Regions from separate parts of the Paenibacillus sp. tmac-D7 genome, predicted to be linked through region 3. Evidence: riboswitches for the same ligand, from Rfam matches in the RefSeq annotation. Region 3 holds a riboswitch; each other region holds the start of a gene.
The links. A riboswitch is a leader RNA that binds a small molecule or an ion and turns the genes downstream of it on or off. The one in region 3 is predicted to bind cyclic di-AMP.
Positions count from the first base shown of each region.

Region 1 (4,212 bases), on a different contig from region 3:
TTCGTGCGGGGCAGGGGGCCGCCGGCACAAAAATCTTCGCTTGATATTACGGATAAAAGGATTCGTTCTTCAACCAAGTTCCACCCTCATCGGTGCTCCGGTAAAACATCGTTGCCGACCGGAGCGCTCCCCGTGCCGCCTCTTCGACTGAAGCAAACCGATTGTCCGTTGAAACGTACGGGTTGGCATTATCCGCTCCTCTATAATAATGACTTAGTTCATAAAAGTAATGACCGGCTTCATTCTTCAGGATTTTAATTCCGACTTCTTTACCATCAATGCGAGCCTTTAAAGCCTGGACGACCTCGTGAACAGCTTCAATATCAGGATGAAGATTCGCCAGCTTAAATAAATTCAACATCAGGTGCCTCCATTCGTGGATTTTGGTCTGAACGCAGCAGCTCTAATTAATGCTTCAAATGAAAAGGTACAGTCGAAATCGTAACGTCTTTTCGATTTAATCAATAGGCACGAATTAATATACTGGATTGATTATGCAGAAAATTGTGCCACCAACTCCTTGTAATAAATTGCGGAATCATCACCGTTACATAATCCGTCTCGCTGGTTTTCCATTCAATTGTATCGATAAATTTAATTAAAGGTCTCAGTATGCTCCGATAACTGGATTTTAAAATAACAAGCCGAACGCCTGAATTCCACTCCTCCCATTTTTTCTCCATCTTCTGTGCATCATCGTCGTCAAAAGCAACATAAACGGCAATAATGTTCTCTGATATCGACTTGGCATACCCGATCGTATTTAAAACGACCCGATTAACCCCTGCCACCGGGACAACGATCACATTTCCTTTGGTCACTGGCGTCTCTGCTATCGGATCAATCCGCAGTTCATTAGCCATATTCAGGTAATGCTTGTGGATACGAATAAAGAAATAGATAACAACCGGAAGGAAAAGGAATATGATCCATACTTGTGAAAATTTTGTAATCAAAAAGATTAAGCAGATGGAGAACGTTGTGATCATTCCGATTGTATTGATTAAAAAGCTGATAGCCCAACCCTTCGGTTTCATTTTCCACCAGCGGCGCATCATTCCTGTTTGGGACAAGGTAAACGGAATAAACACGCCTAAAGCATACAAAGGAATCAGGCCTTCCGTATGTCCCTGAGCAATAACAATTAAAATAGCCGATAAAACACCGAGTACGATGATCCCGTTTGAAAACCCGAGTCGATCCCCTCTGGCGGTAAACATACGGGGCATAAATTTGTCTTTTGCCATCATGTAGGCAAGCAGCGGAAATGCGGCATAGGCTGTATTCGCAGCGAGAAATAAGATCAAAGCCGTAGAAGCTTGTATGGCATAATACATGGGCCCCCGGCCAAACGTGGAAGCGGCGATTTGGGAAACGACGGTTTCTTCAGGTCTCGGTGTAATGCCATAGGTATAGGCTAGAAAACTAATCCCCATAAATAAGCTGCCTAAAATAAGTCCCATCATCATCAGGGTTCTTGCCGCATTTTTCTCCGCCGGTGCCTTGAAGTTAGGTATTGCATTAGATACGGCCTCAACCCCGGTCAATGCGGAACAGCCGGAACTGAAAGCCTTAAGGAGTATAAATAAACTAATTCCCGAGATTGCCATATCATGAGTTTGGGGCGCTGCAGAAACACCGCCTGCAGCATATTTATATAACCCGCTCAGGATAAGAAGCACAATTAGAGTGACAAACAGGTAAACCGGATAAGCAAGGATAGAAGCCGATTCCGTGATTCCCCGTAAATTCATGATGGTCAAAAAAGCAATCATCACAATAGCAATGAGAACACGATGGTCGTGAAGGCCAGGGAAAGCGGATGTGATCGCATCGGTTCCAGCAGAAATACTAACAGCCACAGTTAAAATATAATCAACTAATAAGGATCCCCCTGCTAATAAACCGACAGGCACCCCCAGATTCTCCTTCGATACGATGTATGCCCCGCCCCCCGTCGGATAAGCATATATGGTTTGGCGATAGGAAAGAATTAAAATCGTTAATAACCCTAATACAGCAATGGAAATCGGAATGGAATACCATAATGCCACAAAACCTACTGTCATTAAAACCAGCAATATTTGTTCCGTGCCGTAAGCAACAGAAGACAGTGCATCCGATGATAATACGGCAAGAGCCTTAAATTTGCTCAACTTCTCTTCCGCGAGTTCTTCGGATTTCAAAGGACGACCGATTAAGAACCGTTTCAAAGCAGACATCATCTTGAATGCTTCCCCCTTTTGAAGCCGATTCTCTGCTTCATGATTTGGATATTTTACCCGATGTTGCTGTGTTTTTATCCACATTAAATATCAACTCCTAAAGTCACAAACGGTTGTACATCTTCAAATCCTAAAGAGACATAAAAAAAGAAGCCTGACAGAAGAGGACTCTTCTCGCGGCTTCCTGGGTACGGCAAAAAAACCGTATCTTTCGCACGACAAAATCGCCTCTCTTTTTACGCTTACGAGGTTAGCTGACGGATTCGGACGTAAGAGTCGCCCTATTCTAAGCAAATGTACAAATGTACGGGATTGCTTTAGAAATTCACCCCAAAGTAATAAGCGGTGTAACAACCTTGCCCATTACCGAATGGTTCCCCCGATCCCCTAAAGGACTCAGCGATAAAGACGCATTTCATTTTTGATATCCCGGTTTTTGGCAATAAAAAGCCACAGAGGCGCTTCCCCTGTGGTCACGTTAGACGATCACAGTTTCCCCATCTCCTCCACACAACGCTTACGAGGTTAGCTGACGGATTCGGGTGGTGAGAGTTGCACCCTACCTCGGACAAAAACACTACCGATGTTTGTGTCCAAGGATTCACCCCTTCAAACTTTGATTTTTGGCTCTCACACCAATAAGCAAAGCTCGAGTTTGGTTCCCCCGCTTTCCCAAAGGGAAATTAAGCGAATTAGAATTAGAAACGTTATTTTGTTTTCATGAGTTGTATCATACGCTTATTCAAAAAAGCTGTAAAACAGATGAAATCAAGATATTAGACATCGTTTTGATAAAACGACGCGTGATACCGCTTACATATCATGCGGTCTTTTATTTCATGCTTTTTACTCGATGAATCGCGTTTTTTCTTTTCCCCAACAACCAAAAAGCCTTCATCTCACGATCCCTCTTATAGAGGAAACGTAAAAAGAAGGCTTGATTAGGGGGGCGACAGCTAAGAAATCTGCACACCTTTTTTAAGTGATTTAAAGTCGATGTTCGAGTTTAAGAGCAACGGCAGTATCTTCATGCTGCTTACCATCGGAGCAAGACACTGTCGGCAAATCGGCTGACATTCAAAGGCAAAGTTGTCACGAATCCAACCCTTACAGTCTTCATTTTCACATGACCAAATCATCGTATTTTCCGTAGGGATATCCTCTAACAATTTTTTCCGAAAATACATGATGAACCCCTCCTTATGATCCAAAAGAAAAGCTGCCCTCCATATTTGTTAGGGCAGCTTGCTTTGGGTTTACAGCTTTACAACATTTTCGGCTTGCGGACCGCGATTTCCTTGTACGACATTGAATTCAACACGTTGACCTTCATCTAACGATTTGAAACCATCGCCTGTGATTGCACTGAAATGCACGAACACGTCGTTGCCGCCTTCCACTTCGATAAAACCAAAACCTTTTTCAGCATTAAACCATTTCACTGTACCTGTTTGCATAATATGACCTCCAAATTTTTATTTAACATGTACTTTTTATTTTTGGAAACAAATAAAAAATTCACACATTGAAAAAGGTACCATCGCACAAATGATAACCCTTTGCAATATGTGAATCAAGGTTTCAAATATATGATTAAAGTAATCATACCACACTCAAACGCAAAGGGCAAGTTTTTCTCTCCTCCACAAACCAAAAAGCCCTCGTCTTACGATTCTCCGCAAAGAAGAACCGTAAAAAGAAGACTTTGTTAGGTCCATTGGATTTCCTCAGATCTGCAGCTCCCCAAGCTTAATCAGCTCGACAACCGCTTGCGAACGCCCTTTTACATTTAATTTCTGCATGACGTTGGAGATATGGTTGCGTACGGTTTTCTCACTGATAAACAGCTGCTGCGCGATATCTTTCGTCGTTTTGTCCTGCACCAGCAGTTCAAATACTTCGCGTTCGCGATTGGTGAGTAAAAATTTACTTTTGTGATCGCTGCCCTTCAAATGTCACCCCTCCTTGCCCGGGTTTTTGTATCAAT
Region 1 covers NZ_VIDW01000013.1:45,938-50,149, forward strand. Annotated here, with positions in the region: gene FKP33_RS11405 (hypothetical protein) at 47-361, opposite strand; gene FKP33_RS11410 (APC family permease) at 462-2,225, opposite strand; cyclic di-AMP (ydaO/yuaA leader) riboswitch at 2,449-2,637, opposite strand; cyclic di-AMP (ydaO/yuaA leader) riboswitch at 2,725-2,925, opposite strand; gene FKP33_RS11415 (cold-shock protein) at 3,182-3,412, opposite strand; gene FKP33_RS11420 (cold-shock protein) at 3,482-3,682, opposite strand; gene FKP33_RS11425 (helix-turn-helix domain-containing protein) at 3,953-4,177, opposite strand.
Region 1: it holds a riboswitch for cyclic di-AMP, as region 3 does, so the genes downstream of both, FKP33_RS11410 (APC family permease) here and FKP33_RS08895 (hypothetical protein) in region 3, are expected to answer to the same signal.

Region 2 (4,212 bases), on a different contig from region 3:
GAATGACCTCCTTCACCTCGATATGATTGCCGGCAAAATAATCGTACGCGCCATAGGCCCCGGCTAGTAACACAACTGCAACTCCTGCGGATAATGCGAGTGTTTTCGTTGTCATCAATACGCCTCCTTCAATTGTTAACACTACAATTCGTAGTGTAATTGTATAAAGAAAAATCCCTTAACGGGACCGATCCGCGATATGACTCGCTCAAACGCCACGGCTTCAACTTAAAGCAGCGACAAGAAAAACAAACCCGACAGGAAAACCACAACCGGCAGCGACACGATCGCCAGCTTTACCGGCAGTCCCAGCGAAGGCTCGCCTTGCGGATCGAGAATTTGCCGGATCCGGTAGTTAATCGAGGTATCTGCGAAAGAGACGTACGCGAAGTCCATCGAAGCGGTCCGTTCCCGCTTCTTCATCAGCTTCAACAAGGCGCTCCCCAAGCTCGCCGGCGATCCCATGACCGCCATCGCCTCGCGATCGGCCAATATCTCCCGCGCAATCTTATAATGATGGTAACACCAGCGCAGAATCGGGATATAACGCATGACCGAACAAGCGAGGTGCAGCAAGAACGTCTTCAGCGGATCTCGATGATTCCGGTGATACTGCTCGTGGTACACGACCGCTTCCAGCTCATCGCGATCGAGCAGCTTCAGCAATCCGGTCGATAAGATGATCTTCGGCCGGAACAATCCGAGCGTCAGCGCGATCGGCTCCGCGCACATGACGACCAGCAGATCAGGCTTGTCCGCGCTGAACCGGGCGTTCAGCTCCTGCGTCGACCGCTCATGCCGGGAAGCGAGCAGCTTCCGGTAGGCGCGCCTCGACAAGCAGACTTGCTTCGCCCAGATCCAGAGGCTTAAGCCGAACGTATAAGCGACCAGCACGCTAAGCAGCGGCGTCACCGAATCGAAGCCGAGCGCCTTCAGCAGACTGCTGCAAATTTCAAAGACGTTGAACCGAAGCGACCAGCCGAACAGAACATGAGCCGCATATAGCCCCATCTGGACCCACACGATCAGCGCAAGGACGAACGCAGAAGCAAATAACATTCTAGACCGATTTTCCCACATGGCCTATCTTTCCTTTTTCAGGTCTTTAATTTTTTGTTCCAGCTTCTCGATCATCTCCGCATCGGCCTCTTCCAGCGCGTCGAGCATATGATTGACAACCAGCGGACCGAAATCTTCGAGCAGTTCGTGCGCAATTTCCCTCGATTGAATATCCAGAAAATGTTCTTTTGAATGCACCGGCTCGTACACCGACGCCCGCCCCGCCTGTTTCTTCATGAGCACGCCTTTGTCGACCAAGCGGTTCATCACGGTCATGACCGTATTGAAGTTCAAATGCTCATCCTGCTGCTCCAGCTTCTTCTGGACTTCTTTAATGGACTGATTCGGATGCGTCCACAGGATGTCCAGCACTTTCGACTCCAGCGGTCCGAAGAACCGTTTCAAGCCCTTCTCATAAAACTTGAAGCTATGAATTTTCATTTGCCATGCACCCCACACTACAAATTGTAGTGAAGCTATAAAGCGTTGTCAAATCCTCTCAATGAATCCGGGTCTTATACAGCTTTGTGCCATGGTCCTGGGTACCGTACCGATACTATCGGCCGCCCTCGTATGCGCAATCGCGAGCTTTCGAGGCGTTCCGACAATCGTTCACGAAGCACGTGTAAAAATTACGGAAGGCCCGGCTTCCGCATTTGTATGTATCCGCTTACAATGTCAATCTATCTAGTATACCCGCCCGGTTTCGTTTTAATCCCTGTATTTATTACAAGTTTGTGACAAAAGAAGGATATCGTCACTTTTGCTCGAATAACTGTACTTGGAAAATAAAACAGAAAATATTGCCGAATTTCTGCGCGCAGAAAACGGGGGAACCAGTTTTTGGGTGAATTGATCTCGCTTCAGAGTGATCATAGGGAACCTTCAACCGAACCCTTCAGCTAACCTCGTAGGCTCTGGAAGGGGAAACTTCTTTGAAGAAGCTTGTCAGTTTTGTTTTTTCCGCAGCACTGTTTTGCACGATTTCGGTAGGCAGCGTATTTGCTGAAACCCCATTAAGCGCAGCGGTTAACGAAGGTTTAGGCTCTCCTTACAAGTGGGCGGGCACAACAACCAACGGCTTCGACTGCTCCGGCTTCACTTCTTGGGTGTTCGACAAACTCGGCGTCGACCTGCCGCACTCCTCCAAGGGCCAAGCCCAGCTCGGCACCACGGTGGAGAAGAACGACCTCCGTCCCGGCGATCTTGTCTTTTTCAACACGGACGGCAAAGGCATCTCTCATGTCGGCGTATACGTAGGAGACGGCAAATTTTATCACTCCGCCACGAACGAAGGCGTTGTGATCACGAAGATGACCGATTCTTATTATGCGAAGCGTTATGTAACGGCCCGTCGCATCCTTTCGGATGATCAATATGGGCAGGTTATGACCGACGCCAAGTAACCATCGCTAAGACGTAAACGATTCACTTGTCTGGAAAGCCCTCGGCTTGAACCGACGATCCCGCACCTGCGTGCCGGTCGATTACGGGACAAGCCGCCAGGGCTTTCTGTCTTTTTATTCCGGGAAGGAGCCGCAGCCGCGGAGCCGTGATCCAAACAGCGAAAAAAAAGCCGTTCTCCCCGTCGTTAGACGTGAAGAACGGCTCTTCTGGTTTAACCGAGCAAGCGATGCAGCGTGCTAATCACGCGTTCTTTCTGAATCGGCTTCACGATAAAATCTTTCGCGCCCAGGCTGATCGCTTCGATGACCAGCTTCTGCTGGCCCATTGCGGAGCACATCAGCACTTTGGCGTTGCGGTCGTACTTCATGATGTTTCGCAGCGCCTCGATACCGTCCATTTCGGGCATGGTGATGTCCATGGTAACCAAATCGGGCTTCAGCATCCAATATTTCTGGAGCGCCACAACGCCGTTCTCCGCTTCGCCGACGACCTCATGCCCCAGTTCTTTCAACATTCCACCGATGATCGCACGCATAAATGCCGCATCATCCACGACAAGCACCTTAGCCATTGGAATCGCCCCTTTTGTCCGAGTCTGCTGTACGCCGCTCTATGTTTTCGACCCAAATTTTCCAATTTTGTGATATACTCATATTATATAGGCTTCTAGACCTAATTCCGATTAAAATCCGACTAAAGTAGATCAATTCAGCTTTAACTCGTTCCTTTTTCCGATATATTTCAACAAAATTCGTAAAGCTCCGGAGAAGCAACGCTCGCAAGAAGCAGCCGGGGCCTTACCGTAGACAACAGAAGTCGAGCGAAGGGAGTAATCCGCACGTGGCTAACCGGAAGATCCTCATTGTGGAGGATGAGCCCGAGATTCGCAATTTACTTAACAACGCCCTTACGGATGACGGTTTCGACGTGTACGAAGCGACCGATATGCAAGAAGCGATTACGCAGTTCGACGCGGTCGAACCGGATTTGATTCTGCTGGACATCGGCCCCCCGGCAACCGCCGGCCTGGAGACGTGCGCGGAGCTCCGCAGCTATTCCAACGCCCCCATCGTGCTGATCAGCAGTCGAAGCGGCTCGAGCGACATTATTCAAGGATTAGAGCTTGGCGCCGACGATTATATCGTGAAGCCGTTCGACCCCGCGGTGCTCGTCGCCCGGGTGCACGCGAACTTGCGGCGCACCGCCATCTTTCGCAGAGATCGCAAGTGGGAGGCGAGTGCCCCCGCCAAGGATGACGTCATTGCATACGCCGGTCTCGAGATCGACCCGGTCCGCTTTCAAGTGCTGCTGGACGGCAAGCCGATCGCGCTTGTGACCAAAGAGTTTCAGCTGCTCGTCCATCTCGCACGCAACCCCGGGACCGTCTATACGCTGGAAGAGCTGTATGCCTCGGTTTGGGGAATGGAAAGTCACGGGAATACGCGTACGGTCATTGTCCATCTCAGCAATCTGCGCAAGAAGCTGGAGCCTCTCCCTACAAGGCCGACCTACATTCACAATATTCGCGGAGTAGGCTATAAATTCGATCCCAAATAACCGGTAAAGTCCGTCCTTTCGGACGATGAGGAGATTCCATCTCATGGTGAACGAGAAAATTTTGATCGTCGAAGATACGGAAGACATTCGCGATATACTCAGGCTCTACTTAGAGCCGCAAGGCTTCCAGGTCATGGAGGCAGGCAGCGGGGGCGAAGGGCTGGAGCGCTTCGAGCGGGATTCGCCCGA
Region 2 covers NZ_VIDW01000059.1:3,477-7,688, forward strand. Annotated here, with positions in the region: gene FKP33_RS24090 (YceI family protein) at 1-115, opposite strand, end outside; gene FKP33_RS24095 (M56 family metallopeptidase) at 229-1,059, opposite strand; gene FKP33_RS24100 (BlaI/MecI/CopY family transcriptional regulator) at 1,084-1,500, opposite strand; cyclic di-AMP (ydaO/yuaA leader) riboswitch at 1,854-1,991, shown strand; gene FKP33_RS24105 (C40 family peptidase) at 1,995-2,465, shown strand; gene FKP33_RS24110 (response regulator) at 2,678-3,037, opposite strand; gene FKP33_RS24115 (response regulator transcription factor) at 3,307-4,023, shown strand; gene FKP33_RS24120 (response regulator transcription factor) at 4,067-4,212, shown strand, end outside.
Region 2: it holds a riboswitch for cyclic di-AMP, as region 3 does, so the genes downstream of both, FKP33_RS24105 (C40 family peptidase) here and FKP33_RS08895 (hypothetical protein) in region 3, are expected to answer to the same signal.

Region 3 (4,212 bases):
ACGCCGAATATGTGGCGGTTCCTGTCGCTGACCGGAATATGATCCATTTGCCCGAAGAAATCAGTTTTGCCGAAGCATCGGCCCTGGGCTGCCGATTTATTACCGCTTTCCACGGCATCGTGGACCGGGTTCAGGTGCTTCCCGGCGAGTGGGTTGTTGTTTACGGCTGCGGAGGGGTAGGTCTATCGGCGGTCAATATCGCCTCCGCTATGGGGGCGAATGTGATCGGCGTGGACATCAACGATGCCAACCTCGATTTGGCGAAGCAAATGGGAGCCGCTTACACGGTCAACAGCAGGACGACCGATCCGATTGCAGCCGTCAACGAAATGACACAAGGCGGAGCGGATGTGTCGGTAGACGCGCTCGGGCTGTCGCAGACGGCGGTTAGCGCGATCAGAAGCTTGCGCAAGCGCGGCCGGCATCTTCAAATCGGCATGACGTCGAAGCAGGATGCGGGGTCCATCGCGATTCCGGTCGATGAGATGATCCTGAAAGAACTTTCTTTCATTACGAGCTTCGGCATGCCGGCGCATCGCTATCATGCTGTACTGCCCCTCGTATCCAACGGGAAATTGACGCCGGGGAAAATGGTGACGCGAGAAGTTTCGCTTTCCGAGGTGAACGGCATATTCGAGGAAATGAGCAGCTTTACAAATACGGGAACGTATGTCGTCACCAAGTTCGGGTAAAGCGGCGTTGGCCGGCAGCTGCCGGTATAGTCGTGTTGGCGGGCGCCGGCAATGCAGGTCAAACTCGGCGAGTTGTGAGCAATAAAGGAAGAATTTCTGCTATTCCGTGTGTACTTAATGAAATTACAACCTGAATTAAATATTTTATTCGAGATTATCGTTAAATATAACGACATAAATAAGAAGAATAGTGTATAATAAACAGGAATAACATGTTATTGAAAAGGCGAATGCCAGCTTGGCTGCCGAGCTAATCCGACTTCATGAAAGAAAGGATGGATCATGCATGGAAAACTCCTCGATTAGCGTAGACCTGGGTGTAATCTTGTGTAAGCATTGCGCTGAAATTATTGGCACGTTCGATTCCGAGAAGGTGACTACGTATTATTCGGATTGCCAGGAGCCGGACTGCTTGGAAACGAGAAAGAACCCCAATAACCAACAATGAAAGCTATCGGGAAAGCTCTGCAACATGATCAAACCTAACGGGATTTGAAGCTCTCGCGGGTGTATGGCGGGGGCTTCTTTATTTATATCTGTGCGCTCGTATAAAGCGCTTGGCAAACCATCCGCGATATGAGATAGTATCATGTAACCGGAAGAAGGGGATGGGGTAATGAACGTTCAATATTTCGCGGATATTCTTGATAAGGTGCGGATCCATAAACCGCTCGTGCACAATATTACGAATGTAGTCGTAACGAATTTCACGGCGAACGGCCTGCTGGCCTTAGGAGCATCGCCGGTTATGGCATATGCTCACGAAGAGGTTGCAGAGATGGCGCAAATCGCCGGCGCCCTCGTCTTGAATATAGGCACGCTGGACGACCGTATCGTTCACGCCATGCGGATCGCGGGGCAATCGGCGAACGCGCATGGCGTTCCGATTGTTTTCGATCCGGTGGGAGCCGGGGCGACGGCATATCGCACGGAAACGGCCCGTTCGCTCATGAAGGAGCTGCGGATCTCGGTACTTCGAGGCAATGCTGCGGAAGTGGCTAACGTCGTCGGGAAATCGTGGAGCATTAAAGGCGTGGACGATGCAGGCAGTGCGGCCGGGGAAGTGCCTGCGCTTGTCCGGCAAGCGGCGCGGGCGATGAGCTGTGTCGTCATCGTCACAGGCCGTGACGATTATGTGAGCGACGGCGAGGCGACGTATCGGGTGAGCAATGGTACGCCGCTGCTGACCCAAGTGACCGGAACAGGCTGCTTGCTGACTTCGGTGGTCGGCGCCTTCCTTGCGGTGGAGAACGATCAAGCGGCTGCTGCTGTGGCGGCATTGGCTTATTATGGGGTTGCCGCAGAGCGAGCGGTCCAGATCGCCGGCTCCGACAATCCGGGCAGTTTTCAGATCGAATTGCTGAATCAGCTGCACAAGACGGATGGCGAAGTTGTACGTCGGCAGGCGAAAATAACTCGCGTGGAGTAAGCGACCGGAACAACTTCTCAATGAATTGTAAGATTTTGGATTATTGACTTGCGAATAGCAGTTTTGTATGATGAAATCACGCTTAATTTCCGGTTTACACGAAACCGGAAAGCGGGGGAACCAATGAAATTGGGGCGAATCATTCCATGTAGGGAACCATCTTTCCCGAGCCCGACAGCTAACCTCGTCAGCAGTAGATGGGTCAAATTGTGTATGTATGCAGACTTGCATCGTTGACCCGTGAATCCGGGTCTTTTTGTGCTCCAGACCCGTCGCAGTCCAGGACGATAAGCGCTAGATGATAGCGCATCCTGGCTGGATTCGGGTCTTTTTTGTTTTTATGATAACATCATAGCTTAAGTAAGGAGGATCATGATGCTCCAGCGAATTACTTCTTCCCACCTGCAAGAACTGACAGATGTTCAAAAAGAATACCTGCGAAACCATTGGATTCCACAAGAAGGCGAATATATAGCTATGGGTGACCACGAAGAGATGATTTATTACTTGAACGGGGTCGAGAAACATAAAGCGCTTCCATTATTAACGATCGGACAAATGTTAAGCTACTTAAATAAACATGACCATTCCGTCCGTATTCAACATGTTTCCGGAGAATGGGTCGTGCAGACCTCTATGATTGAAACGAAGGCTATTGAATTAAGTCATGCTTTATGGGAAGCGTTTAAATCGGTTTTGGACAAGAACACAACACGATGATGTTGTGTTCTTGTTTGTATGAGACCTGAAACCGTCGATTTTTTTTCGCGTATTGCTAAGGAAACAAGATGAGGTGAGTAATGGAACAGATATTATTGGAGTTTATTGGCTATTTCAAACAATTATCGTACATAGGCGTCGTTTTGGCGCTGACTTTCGAGTTTGTTCCGGCAGAGCTGGTTCTTCCCCTCGTCGGTTATTGGGTCTATGAAGGGGATATGAACTTGGGGCTGGCTATTCTGGCAGGGACAGTCGGAGGGGTAACAGGACCCTTGACTCTATACGCATTAGGAAAGTATGGGGGGAGGCCGGTGATAATAAAGTTTGGCAAGTTCTTTTTTATACGGACGAAAGAGATTGATAAGGCCGAACGATTTTTCCATAAGTATGGGGCGGGCGTAGCTTTTCTGGGCCGGTTTATCCCGGGGGTTCGGACCGCTGTTTCGCTTCCGTGCGGCATGGCCAGAATGAGTGTCTGGAAGTTCTCGTTATTTACGTTTTGTGCCATGCTGCCTATAACGAGTTTATACGTTTATCTTGGGTACAAGCTTGGTCCCAATTGGCACGAGGTCGGGGAGCTGGCGAAGGGGTATTTGTTCCCGGTTGCCGCCGTGATTGTGGCCGGTCTTCTCGTTTATTCAGCTGTGAAATTATTCAATCGCAATAAAGAAAGAACGACGTAGGAGACGAAAGACGGTGTGGTTTTTGAATGGTAAAATTTTAACGGGCATGGAGGATGCGGATGGTTCATGTCGAATATGTGAGTAATTATTTTACCTTCACGGAACTGAGATGGTGCCCATGTTAGAACATATAAAAGAGAAGACAAGTGATTACCTGCTGACATTAATTCAAATCATGCCTGATATCATTGTTTTTAAAGACGGTAAAGGGGCATGGGTTGAAGCGAATGATGCTGCGCTGCAGTTATTTGAGTTAGACCGTGACGCGTATAAGGGGAAAACAAATCTTGATTTTCAACGTTCTAAGCCGCATATGGAAGAGTTTTTTCATACATGCGAAGAAACCGACAATGAAGCCTGGAGACGAGGCAAAACGATTCATTTTGAAGAAAAATTCAAGCGTTCCGACGGCTCGACCGTAATTATCGAGTTTATTAAAGAACCTGTTATGGCCGAGGATGGTCGGCGGGAGTGGTTAATTGTTGTCGGCCGCGACATTACTGAACGAAAGTTAATTCAAGATCATTTGAACGAGCAAAATGTGGTTCTGGAAATGGTTGCCAAAGGCAGGCCGCTACAAGATATTTTAGGTCACATTATTGAATTTGTAGAGAAGCAAACAGAGGCTGTTTGTTCCATTCTGCTGCTTGAAAACGATTTATTAAAACATGGAATGGCTCCCCGTCTT
Region 3 covers NZ_VIDW01000009.1:74,613-78,824, forward strand. Annotated here, with positions in the region: gene FKP33_RS08880 (zinc-binding dehydrogenase) at 1-692, shown strand, start outside; gene FKP33_RS08885 (GapA-binding peptide SR1P) at 979-1,140, shown strand; gene thiM (hydroxyethylthiazole kinase) at 1,309-2,121, shown strand; cyclic di-AMP (ydaO/yuaA leader) riboswitch at 2,191-2,329, shown strand; gene FKP33_RS08895 (hypothetical protein) at 2,497-2,841, shown strand; gene FKP33_RS08900 (DedA family protein) at 2,922-3,524, shown strand; gene FKP33_RS08905 (diguanylate cyclase domain-containing protein) at 3,643-4,212, shown strand, end outside.

Region 4 (4,212 bases), on a different contig from region 3:
TGCACGATCAGCCCGGCCTCCATCAGATCGTCCCATGTGATAGCCGACTCTTCGTTTCGACCGTCGGTCCTCACGTTGGCCAGTGCCGTGCGAATCGCTTCGACCGATGCGTTCTCGACGCCGATATCGCCCTTGCTTGTCGCCGCCTCCTGCGTCAGGAAGGCATGCTTCGCGCCGGGTACTTCCTTCGTAATAATTTTGCGAATACGCTCCCCGGCATGATCGGGATCCGTGAATACGATTACGCCCCGCCGTTCTTGCGCAAGCTTAATGCGTCGAATAACGTCCGCATTGATCGCCGAACCGCCCGTTTCGATGGTTTCCGCTTCTACCGCTCGTTTAATGGCTACCGTATCGTCCTTACCTTCCACTACGATAATTTCTTTAATCATGTGCACGTACCTTCCTTCGTGAACAAGAGAAAAAGAAGAGGGACGCCTCACGAGCACCTCTTCTTATCTGCCGATCTATATATAATGAATGTAGTCTTTCCGAATTGCAAGCGCCTAATCCGCCGACGGTTTTTTGGGACCGATAATGTATACCGTATAACCGCGCTTCGTACCGAAACGAGTTGCATAGTCACCGTTCTCGAAAAAGACGTCGATCTTGTTCCCTTTCACAGCGCTGCCTGTATCTTCGGCTCGGCGGAAGCCGATGCCCTCGATATAGACCCACCAGCCGATCGGGATCACTTTAGGATCGACTGCAATCGTGCGACCTTCCGTTACCTTCGCGCCCGAAGAAGTTACGCCGTATTGCGGATGACTTTCATCCTTGCCGGTGGATGACACCCCCGCCGAATAAGCGGTTAGCGTAACGTTTTTGATTACTTGCTTGTAGCCGAATTTGACGCCGTTCTTGGTCAACTCCTCGACGTTCGGCGATGAAGAGGACAGAACGACAACCGGATTTTTCGTCCCGACGGCCACAATGCGTTGTTTGCTCTCGGTTTGTACTTGCTGATCCACGACCTGCTCCGACACAAGCACGCCGTCTTCATACACTTTCTCCAGCTTCTTCACAAGGAGGCCCTTCTGACCTTCCTGCAATACTTGCTCTTTGCCCTTTAACAATTGGGGCTCGCTCTTGGTTACTGTATCGAATGCGATCGGTTCTTGCACATCTGCTGTTTCTTTCGTCACGCGGACAACCTTCAGTTCCGCATGAGGGCTTACTTCCGTTTCCTTAGCCGGAATGACTTTATCGAGTTCGCCCACAGGGACGTTCAAATCCTGCAGAGCGGCCTCTACCGTCTTGCCAACCGTGTAAACTGTCTTCGTCTCGCCGTCGGCGGTTAATTGCACCGGCGTCGTATGCGTGATCGCAATGCGGTCGCCCGATTTCACCTTTGCATCCAGCGCATGGGAAATACGGTCGTTCTCGCTTACTGCGATTCCTTGCTCATCCAGTACTCGTTGCAGTACCTCTTCCCGGGTTTGGAACGTGCGTTCCTGTCCGTCTACAACGATCGATACGCGCTTAATGGCCGTACCGTGCAACATCATCAAGAACATGAAAGTCATAGCGAATGAAATGAGAGCGATAATCGAAATCATACGCAAGTTTTCATGCGTCCATCGCAACGCGAAGGTCATGCTGGATGATCGTCTTACATGGGTTTGCCCTGGTGTTTCAGCGCCCACTTGTTCGGTCCTCCTTAAAGCCTCGCCATTCGAGTGTTATGCATGATAAGATTCTGACGCGACTATGGTAAATTGTTTGATTGCCATTACCAACGTTTGTGCTGCTGACATCAGAGTATCCACTTGCCTGCCGTATTCACCCCCCTCGGGTGTAAAGAGTAGCCAGCTTGGACACGAATCCCTTTTACGGGAAACACAAAAAAAAGTCAGCGGAGAAGAGGAACCTTCCCGTGACTTTTCTCATTTTGTCCAAATGAAAATAAAAGCACACGACAATGCGTTACCTCTCTCTAGACGCTTACGAGGTTAGCTGACGGATTCGGACTTGAGAGTCGCCCTACCCCGGGACAGTTGCCCGCCCCAGAGATTCACCCCTAAAAAACACCTTGGCAATCATGAATGGACCGCCGCGATGTGGTTCCCCCGTTTTCCTTTCGGAAACTCAGCGATGTTGGAATTCTGGTAATCGTATGAAGTTATTATTGAGTGTACGACGCGAGGGGTTTGGTTGTAAAGTATACAAACGTATAAAAAAAGAACGGTTTTTACCCATTTTCGTTTAAATATACTCATTACGCGAATAAAATACATCTATATCTCATTCGCACGAACCGATTTAGCTGTTTTCTTTATTTTTCTCGATTCGCTATAAGTAACAGCGTTTATGCAAGCGTTTCCCAGAGCCCGACACACTCACTTTAAACGAAAAAGTTCCATCGCATTTCGAGTCGTCGCTTCGGCTAATTGCTCGATCGAAATGCCCTTGATTTCGGCCGCCGTTTCGGCGACAAGACGGACGTAAGCGGACTCGTTTCGCTTGCCCCGATATGGATGCGGAGTTAAATAAGGCGCATCGGTTTCAATCAAAAGCCGGTCCATCGGCACCTTCTCGAGTACCTCTTTCGGTTGCTTGGCATTTTTGAAAGTTACTGGGCCGCCGAAAGAAATGTAAAAATTCATATCGAGACACATTTTGGCCGTCTCCCAGCTGCCGGAGTAACAATGCATCACGCCGCCGACCTCCGCCGCTTTCTCCTCGCGCAGCGTTTGTACGACGTCTTGATGCGCATCGCGGTTATGGATCGCAATCGGCAGGCCGACCCTGCGGGCCAGACGAATTTGTTCGCGGAATACCCGATTCTGTACGTCTTTCGGCGACGTATCCCAATGGTAATCAAGCCCGATTTCGCCGATGGCAACCACTTTCTCGTGACGACACAACGATTCGATCCAGGCGAGATCTTCTTCCCTCATATCTTTGGCTTCCGTCGGATGCCAGCCCACCGTCGAGTAGATGAAATCGTACTGCTCAGCCAGCGCCAAGGAGCTTGGAATCGTCTCCCGATTAAATCCAATATTCACGATTCGACTTATTCCGTTGTCTCTTGCGCGCGCAATCACCTCGTGTCGGTCTTCATCGAATTGCGGCGCATTCAGGTGTGCATGTGTGTCGATTAGCATAACGTTTTCTCCTTCATCTTCTATATGTCGTTTAAGATCTTAGCAGCTTCCGAATTTCTTTATCCAAAGCTGGAAGATGTTTCAATACGAGTTCCTGCGGGTAATACAGGTGGTATTTTCCGTTCTGGATCCCGCTGATCGAACGCACGATTTCGGATTTTCGCGAGATTTCCGTCAACGTGTCGTGCGCATCGAGCAATAAAATCGGCAGTTTCTCATCCTGTTCGCCCGGCCGGTACACATCATAGGATTGATCGGACGGGAAATCGACTTCCAGGTAATAGGAGGGATCTAATCCTAGATTGCCTATTTTTTCACGAAGCCGTTCCAGCATGCCGACGTCCATAATTTCCAGCGTTACATATTTGAATAAACGCCGCTGCAAGAAGCGTGAGCACAAATCAGCCAACACCGCATCCTCTTCCATCGTCCATTGCATCAGCACCGTTTGCATCAACGCTTCATCCAGCAAATGGTATTCTTCTGTGGTCAGCCGATTGCCGAACAAGCTGGGCAGCGGTTCGAGCAGAAAGTGGAACGGATACCCTTCTTCAAACAGTTGTTTGGCTCTTTGAAAAATTTTATGCAGGACGACTTCCGCGCTTCGGGTAACCGGATGGAAGTACACTTGCCAATACATCTGGTATCGGGACATCAAATAATCCTCAACGGCGTGCATCCCGCTTTCCTTAACTACGATATGTCCTTGATACGGCCGCATCACGCGCAAAATTCGCTCCAGATCGAAGGTGCCGTAATTTACGCCGGTGAAATAAGCATCGCGCAGCAGGTAATCCATCCGGTCCGCGTCCAGCTGACTCGAGACGAGGCTGACGACGATTTCTTGCTGGTACGTCTTGGCAATAACGCCCGCTACCTGCTGCGGGAACGTCGGAGAAACGCGTTTCAGCACTTCGTTGACTTCCGTGTTGCCGAGTACGATTCGGCATGACCAATCCTCATGGTGAGTCCCGAACGTTTTCTCAATCGAATGCGAGAAGGGACCGTGTCCGACATCATGCAGAAGCGCCGCGCACAAGCATAACAGACGTTCTTCTCTCGGCCAATCTTCATATTGATTACGCTCGAACTGCGAGATGATTTT
Region 4 covers NZ_VIDW01000048.1:17,661-21,872, forward strand. Annotated here, with positions in the region: gene rnmV (ribonuclease M5) at 1-392, opposite strand, end outside; gene FKP33_RS22650 (resuscitation-promoting factor) at 507-1,598, opposite strand; cyclic di-AMP (ydaO/yuaA leader) riboswitch at 1,926-2,104, opposite strand; gene FKP33_RS22655 (TatD family hydrolase) at 2,340-3,107, opposite strand; gene FKP33_RS22660 (HD domain-containing protein) at 3,139-4,212, opposite strand, start outside.
Region 4: it holds a riboswitch for cyclic di-AMP, as region 3 does, so the genes downstream of both, FKP33_RS22650 (resuscitation-promoting factor) here and FKP33_RS08895 (hypothetical protein) in region 3, are expected to answer to the same signal.